2 linked regions of the Acidicapsa ligni genome follow. The protein of the gene in region 1 interacts with the protein of each later gene in a pairwise test. Links are inferred from orthologs where the notes say so. Each region holds a gene or a part of one and is shown in the gene's direction. Other genes may lie near its edges. The genes, in order: accC and ribD.

Region 1 (3,289 bases):
ATTGAGATTCATGAGGCCCCGAGGATTGGTGCGGGGCAGAAGACAAAGCTGGCATCGGGCATGGTAATTACGATTGAGCCTGGTGCGTATTTTGCAGGTGAGTTTGGCGTTCGTATTGAGGATATGGTAGCGGTGACGAGGACGGGCGGGCAGGTGCTGACACCGTCTCCAAAGGCGCTGATCGAACTGTAGGGAATTTCAAGGAGAACGGAATGTCTGCTTATATCGTAATCACGCGCGAAAAGACGCGGGACACAGCTAAGCTGGAAGAATACAAGAAGCTCTCCGCTCCAACGTTTGAGGAGTTTCCAGTTACGGTGCGCGCCATTCACGGGCGGCACGAGGTTCTGGAGGGGGCTGCGACAGAAGATATCATCATCCTTGAGTTCGCCAGCTACGAAGAGGCGAAGACCTGGTATCACAGCCCGGTTTATCAGGCCGCGTGTGAATCTCGTTTTCAGGGTGGGGACTACCGTTTTATTCTCACTGAGGGCAGTCCGGCTAAATGATAGCCGTTTAAGTCAGGCGCAATTTTTGCTGAAGCAGTAAAGATCTGGAGAGCAAGAGCCAAGTATGAAACAAGACGAAATTGAAGAGCTGAAAGAGCTCATCGCTTTTCTGAAGGAAAACGAGATCGCCGAGTTTGACCTGGATCGTGGCGATTTCAAGGTGAGATTGAAATTCGCTTCGGCGGTTGTAGCTCCTGTTGTGCCGGCGCAGGGTGTGGATATGGCGACGTTGGCGCGCTTGCTGGGCTCGCAGGCTGCTCCTGCAGGCGTGAGTTACGCTGCGCCGGTTGACTCTGTGGGGCATGTCCATGCGGCTGCTTCGCCCGCGACTCCTGCTGCTGAAGAAGAGAATCTGCACATCTTGAAGTCTCCCATCGTTGGGACTTTTTACGAGTCGCCGTCGCCAGGTTCGTCGGCGTTTGTTTCCAATGGAGACAGGGTCGAAAAGGGCCAGGTGATCTGCATTGTAGAAGCGATGAAACTGATGAACGAGATTGAATGCGACGCGACAGGTGAGATAGTGAAGCGTCTTGTTAATAACGGCCAGCCGGTTGAGTACGGCCAACCACTTTTTGCTATTCGGATATCGTAAGTTGCCCATGCTTCGTAAAGTTCTAATTGCTAATCGTGGCGAAATTGCGCTGCGCGTGATCAGTGCCTGCAAAGAGATGGGCATTCGTACCGTTGCTGTTTACAGCGAGGCAGATCGTAATTCGTTGCACGTACGTTTTGCCGATGAAGCTATCTGCATTGGCCCGCCCAGGCCTGGCGACAGCTATCTCAATGTGCCTGCGGTGATCTCTGCGGCCGAAATTGCCAATGTGGATGCAATTCATCCTGGGTACGGTCTGCTGAGCGAAAATGCAAACTTTGCCGAAGTTTGCCGAGCTTCAAATATCAAGTTCATCGGACCTCCGCCGGAAGTTACGCGATTGATGGGCGAGAAGGAAAAAGCACGTCAGGCGATGAAGGCCGCCAGGGTGCCGATTTTGCCGGGTTCAGACGGTGTTGTTGCCGATGCGGATGATGCTCTTGCATGGGCGGCGAAGGTAGGTTATCCCGTTATTCTAAAGGCCAAGGCAGGCGGCGGTGGACGCGGTATGCGTATCGTTCGTTCGGCTGAGGAGTTGCCCAATCTTTATCATGCTGCGTCAAGCGAGGCTGCCAATGCATTTGGCAACGGCGAGATGTACATGGAGAAGTTCATCGAGACGCCGCGGCATATCGAGTTCCAGATATTGGCGGATGAGCATGGCAATGTCGAAGTGTTATTTGAGCGCGAGTGCTCGATTCAACGGCGGCATCAGAAGCTGATTGAAGAAGCGCCGAGTTTACAGATAACTCCGAAGATTCGCGCGGAGCTGACGGCGACCTTGAAGCGTTGCTTGAAAGATATCGGCTATCAGAACGCAGGTACGATCGAGTTTCTGATGGACGAGGATGGCTCGATCTACTTCATCGAGATGAATACGCGTATCCAGGTGGAACATCCGGTGACGGAAGCGATCACGGGCGTTGATCTGGTGAAGGCTCAGTTACGGATTGCCGCAGGTGAGCGGTTGGATGAGATCTTGCCTGCGAAGATCGAAATGCGCGGCCATGCGATTGAGTGCCGTATCAATGCGGAGCATCCGATCAAGTTCACGCCATCCGCGGGGAAGATTACAGTCTTCAATCTGCCGGGCGGAAATGGTGTTCGCGTGGATACAGCGCAGTATGCTGAGGGCGTTGTGCCTCCATACTACGACTCGCTGATTGCCAAGCTGATTGTGCATGGCAAGGATCGCGAAGAGGCAATGCAGAAGATGGAACGAGCGCTGGGAATGTTTGTGGTGGAGGGAATTGATACTTCGATTCCACTGCATCGAGAGATTTTCCAGGATCCGGATTTCAGGGCAGGGAAGTTTGATACGAAGTTTATGGAGCGGTTCCTGGCGAATCGGGTTGCTCCGAGCAGCTAGTATGCCCTGTTTCCCCATTTTTGTTTCCTGATCTTTGCTTCTTGATCTTGTTCTTGAGTCGGTTCCTCCATGAGGGGCCGATTTTCTTTGCGACTGAAACATCTCCCGGGCCGAGCGATGTAATCTTGAGGCATGCGTGATTGGTTGCCTAAGGTTTATCCCATTCTTGATTCTTCTATAATTCCTTTCGTAGATAGAGCCGTATTTCTGGATAGGTTAGGTCGCTCGCTCGCTGGTGCCGAGGTCCGCTTGCTGGAGTATCGCAACAAGAACGGGACAGACGCAGAAGTACTCGCAGATGCGCGGGTGTTACGGGCAGCAATGCCTGAGACGAAGCTGATCCTGGACGATCGCGTGGATATAACACTGGCGGCAGGTTTCGATGGAACTCATGTGGATGCAGGGGACATTCCCATAGCCGATGCACGGCTTCTGCTTGGTCCGCAGCGTATCGTAGGGACGTCGGCGGGCACGTCGGCAAGCGGTGAGTCCGGGGCGAGGGCGGCGGTGGCTGAGGGAGCGAACTATGTATCGTTCGGGCCGGTATTTACCACTACGACAAAGCAGACTTCGGCGCCGACGATCGGAATCGAGGGAGTGCGGCGATTTCGTGAGTTTTCCGGGTCGGAACCCGTTCTGGTGGCTGCGGCGGGAATTACGCTGGACACCGCCCCTGCAATTCTGGAGGCGGGAGCGGATGCTGTCGCTGTAGCGGCTGCTTTGTTTCGGAATGATGACCCCGCAAAGGAGTTTTTGCGGTGGATGGCGATTCTGAGATAAATCTATTGTTTAGAATTAGATGTTGCCTTGTACGGACGA
Region 2 (3,242 bases), on another replicon or contig:
CGAGGAAACGCCTGACCCCGTAGTTGAAGAACCCGCAGGCTCCAGCTTCTTCAGCCGGATGAAGCAGGCCGTGACCCGCACCCGCGAGTCGCTCTCCTCGCGCCTTGAAGGCGTACTGGCCCTTACGCGCACGGTAGACGAAAGCACGCTCGAAGACCTCGAAGCCGCCCTGCTCACCAGCGACCTGGGCCTGCCGACCACCACTGCCATCCTGGATCAGCTACGCGATCGAGCCCGCCGCCAGGATATCAACGGCGGTGAAGAACTACGCCAGCTTCTCAAAGAACAGATCCGCGCTATCCTCGAAGCCCCGCGAAAGCCTGTTGTCGAACCGAACGCTCCGCCCAAAGTCATTTTCATGGTCGGCGTGAACGGCACGGGCAAAACCACGACCACCGGCAAGCTCGCCTCCTGGTATCGTGCCCGAGGTAAATCCGTTCTCCTCTGCGCAGCGGATACTTTTCGCGCCGCCGCCATCGAGCAGCTCGAAGTCTGGTCGCATCGCTCCGGCGTCGAAATGATCCGCACCAAGCAGGGGGGCGACCCGGCAGCCGTACTTTACGATTCCATCTCGGCCGCTAAAGCGCGCAGCATCGACATCCTGGTAGTCGACACTGCGGGACGCCTCCATACCAAGGGCGGTCTCATGGACGAGCTTGAAAAGATGCGCCGCACCGCTGCCCGCCTCATTCCTGAGGCACCGCATGAAGTTCTCCTGGTGATGGACGCGACTACCGGGCAGAATGGCCTGCAGCAGGCGCGTCTCTTCACCCAGGCTGCCGGAGTTACCGGCATCGTTCTCACCAAACTTGACGGTACTGCAAAAGGTGGAATCGCCGTCGCCATCGCCCGCGAACTCAACCTGCCGGTGCGGTTCGTAGGTGTCGGCGAGCAAATTAACGATCTTCTTGAATTCGATCCAGCAGTTTTCGTCGATTCCTTATTAAATTCCTAACGGTTTCTTTGTGACATTAGACCTTTAATAAAGAAGTCCGACGATTTTGTAAAAGGATACCTATCGTGAGCCTGGCTACAATAGACGAAAAATGGATGAAACGAGCCCTGGAACTGGCGCAGCGGGGCATAGGTCTCTGCTCACCCAACCCGGTTGTGGGTTGCGTAATTTTAGACAGGAACGGCGAACTCGCGGGCGAAGGCTGGCACGAGTACGATCTGCGCGATCACGCTGAAATAGCAGCACTTAAAATAGCTGGCGACAGAGCCCGCAGCGGTACGGCTTATGTCACCCTTGAGCCGTGCAACCACTCCGGGCGTACCGGCCCCTGCTCCCAGGCACTCTTGGTTGCGGGAGTAACAAGGGTCGTCGCAGCCACCAAAGATCCGAATCCCCTGGTAGCTGGGCAGGGCCTGCAAACCCTTATAAACGCTGGAGTTGCTGTCGAGGTAGGCGTGTGCCAGGCGGAGGCGCAACGACTGAACGAGGGCTTTGCACGCTGGATTCAGCCTTCCGCCACCAAGCGTCCCCTGGTATTGATGAAAGTCGCCATGACGCTGGACGGCCGCATCGCCCCGCCGCCCGGAATCCATGTAAAACGTGAGCCTTTCTGGATCACCTGCGATGCATCGAGGGCGGCCGTACAGCCTTTGCGCTGGATAGCCGATGCCGTTCTAACCGGCGTGGATACGGTTATCGCCGATAACCCGTTGATGACCGACCGCAGCGGCAATCGTCGTCGCCGGCCGCTGCTTCGCGTCGTACTGGATTCAGCACTGCGCATTCCGCTCGATTCGCAGTTGGTGACAACGGCGCATGAGGACGTTCTGGTCTTTACGGTGAGCTCAGATGCAGCCCGAATTCAGGCACTTGTAGAGCGCGGCGTGCGTGTGGAGATTCTCAAGCCCGAGGCCAGCACTCTCGCTCCGGGAAGAGTTCCGCTGGGGAAAGTGCTGTCGAAACTGGGCGAAGAAAACATTCTGACGTTGCTGACGGAAACCGGCACCCGGCTCAATACCGCGCTGCTCGCCGCTGGACTCGTGGATCGCCTGAAAATCTTCTGTTCGCCGCAAATTCTCGGCTCCGATGCAGTTCCGGCTTTTCGCGGCCTGCCGCTGCCAATCCTGCTCGACCCTGTGGAAATGGAACGTCATGGCAACGACTACAGTATCTCCGCACTCCTGCGCGATCCGTGGATGTCAGGCACGCGGTAATCTATTTCCGCTCGTTTCACTTACACTAAATACATGTTTACAGGGATTATTGAACAAACCGGAACAATAGTTAGCCTTATCAATCTCGACGGAGTACAGCGAATTACGGTGGCAGCACCGGGTATTGCCGGGCAGTTGCGAGAGGGCGATTCGCTGGCGGTTTCAGGCGTTTGCCTCACCGCGCTGGAAATCAACCCCGAGTTCTTCTACGCCGATCTCGCCGCTGAGACCCTGGAAAAAACATCTCTCAGCTCACTCGCCCCCGGTTCCCTGGTGAACCTGGAACTGCCGACAGCAGCGGGCAGTCCGCTCGGCGGCCACATCGTGCAGGGCCACGTGGACGGGACTGGATCGCTGGTCTCCCTGGAACCGGTTGTGCCCAGGTCGTCTCCACAGTTCAACCTGGAGGCGACGGACTGGTGGCTCACGGTGCGAGTCCCGGAGAACGTGCGCGCATTCATGGTTGAGAAGGGCTCCGTAACGATCGAGGGCATCAGCCTGACCATCGCTCGTTCGACGATTCCTGCGGGCGGCGAGACGATCAGCCTGGCGATTCTGCCTCTGACTTACTGGCGAACAAATCTACATTCCCTCGCTGTAGGCGCAACGATCAACGTTGAGGCCGATGTGCTGCTGAAATTCGCGGAAATGCGGGCTAAAACCGCCGAAAAGCCGGAGTTTGACATTACGGAACCGTGGCTTGTTGCCAACGGGTATTGATGGACAAAACCCAGCCTGGCTGCCAACCCGCCACGAAACAGGTTCGGGGCGGATTCGGGGCCGGGCTGATGGGGCTGGGCTGATGGGTATCAGCATTTTGTTTCCTGTCCCGCTCAAAATCGCAATCCCGGATTCCCATTTTGCGATTTTGAGCGGGACAGACACCTGGCGCGTCCATTGAACAGGCGAACTCTCTGGCGATCTCACTGGCCGACCGGCGAAACTGTTACCCTTTCGAGAGAACGGGGAAAGCTGCGACGGGCGCTGAGGACAGCAACGGTATCGTCTATCAATCCAGAAACCTCTGTAACGGCGGCGCTTAGGAAAAGGAAACATGGCAGAGTTTGTCATCA

Evidence for each region.
Region 2: the proteins of accC (region 1) and ribD interact in binary tests that used the Escherichia coli proteins (3 or more experiments, as listed by UniProt). The link is inferred for Acidicapsa ligni from one-to-one orthologs.

Annotation. Positions count from the first base shown.
Region 1 is NZ_JAGSYG010000007.1:78,343-81,631, reverse strand. What follows is about bases 320-3,289. They hold accC (acetyl-CoA carboxylase biotin carboxylase subunit), read left to right. Parts: upstream 320-1,108; coding sequence 1,109-2,470; downstream 2,471-3,289. Other genes in these bases: OHL19_RS20000 (thiamine phosphate synthase), read left to right, coding at 2,603-3,250; accB (acetyl-CoA carboxylase biotin carboxyl carrier protein), read left to right, coding at 574-1,101; OHL19_RS20015 (DUF1330 domain-containing protein), read left to right, coding at 320-509. Also shown: OHL19_RS20020 (M24 family metallopeptidase), read left to right, coding at 1-192; more of OHL19_RS20015, read left to right, coding at 213-319. UniProt on the Escherichia coli protein: This protein is a component of the acetyl coenzyme A carboxylase complex; first, biotin carboxylase catalyzes the carboxylation of the carrier protein and then the transcarboxylase transfers the carboxyl group to form malonyl-CoA.
Region 2 is NZ_JAGSYG010000002.1:190,573-193,814, reverse strand. Bases 172-3,094 are described here. They hold ribD (bifunctional diaminohydroxyphosphoribosylaminopyrimidine deaminase/5-amino-6-(5-phosphoribosylamino)uracil reductase RibD), read left to right. Parts: upstream 172-1,020; coding sequence 1,021-2,169; downstream 2,170-3,094. Other genes in these bases: OHL19_RS07260 (riboflavin synthase), read left to right, coding at 2,203-2,889; ftsY (signal recognition particle-docking protein FtsY), read left to right, coding at 172-955. Also shown: more of ftsY, read left to right, coding at 1-171; OHL19_RS07255 (type II secretion system F family protein), read left to right, coding at 3,224-3,242. UniProt on the Escherichia coli protein: Converts 2,5-diamino-6-(ribosylamino)-4(3h)-pyrimidinone 5'-phosphate into 5-amino-6-(ribosylamino)-2,4(1h,3h)-pyrimidinedione 5'-phosphate.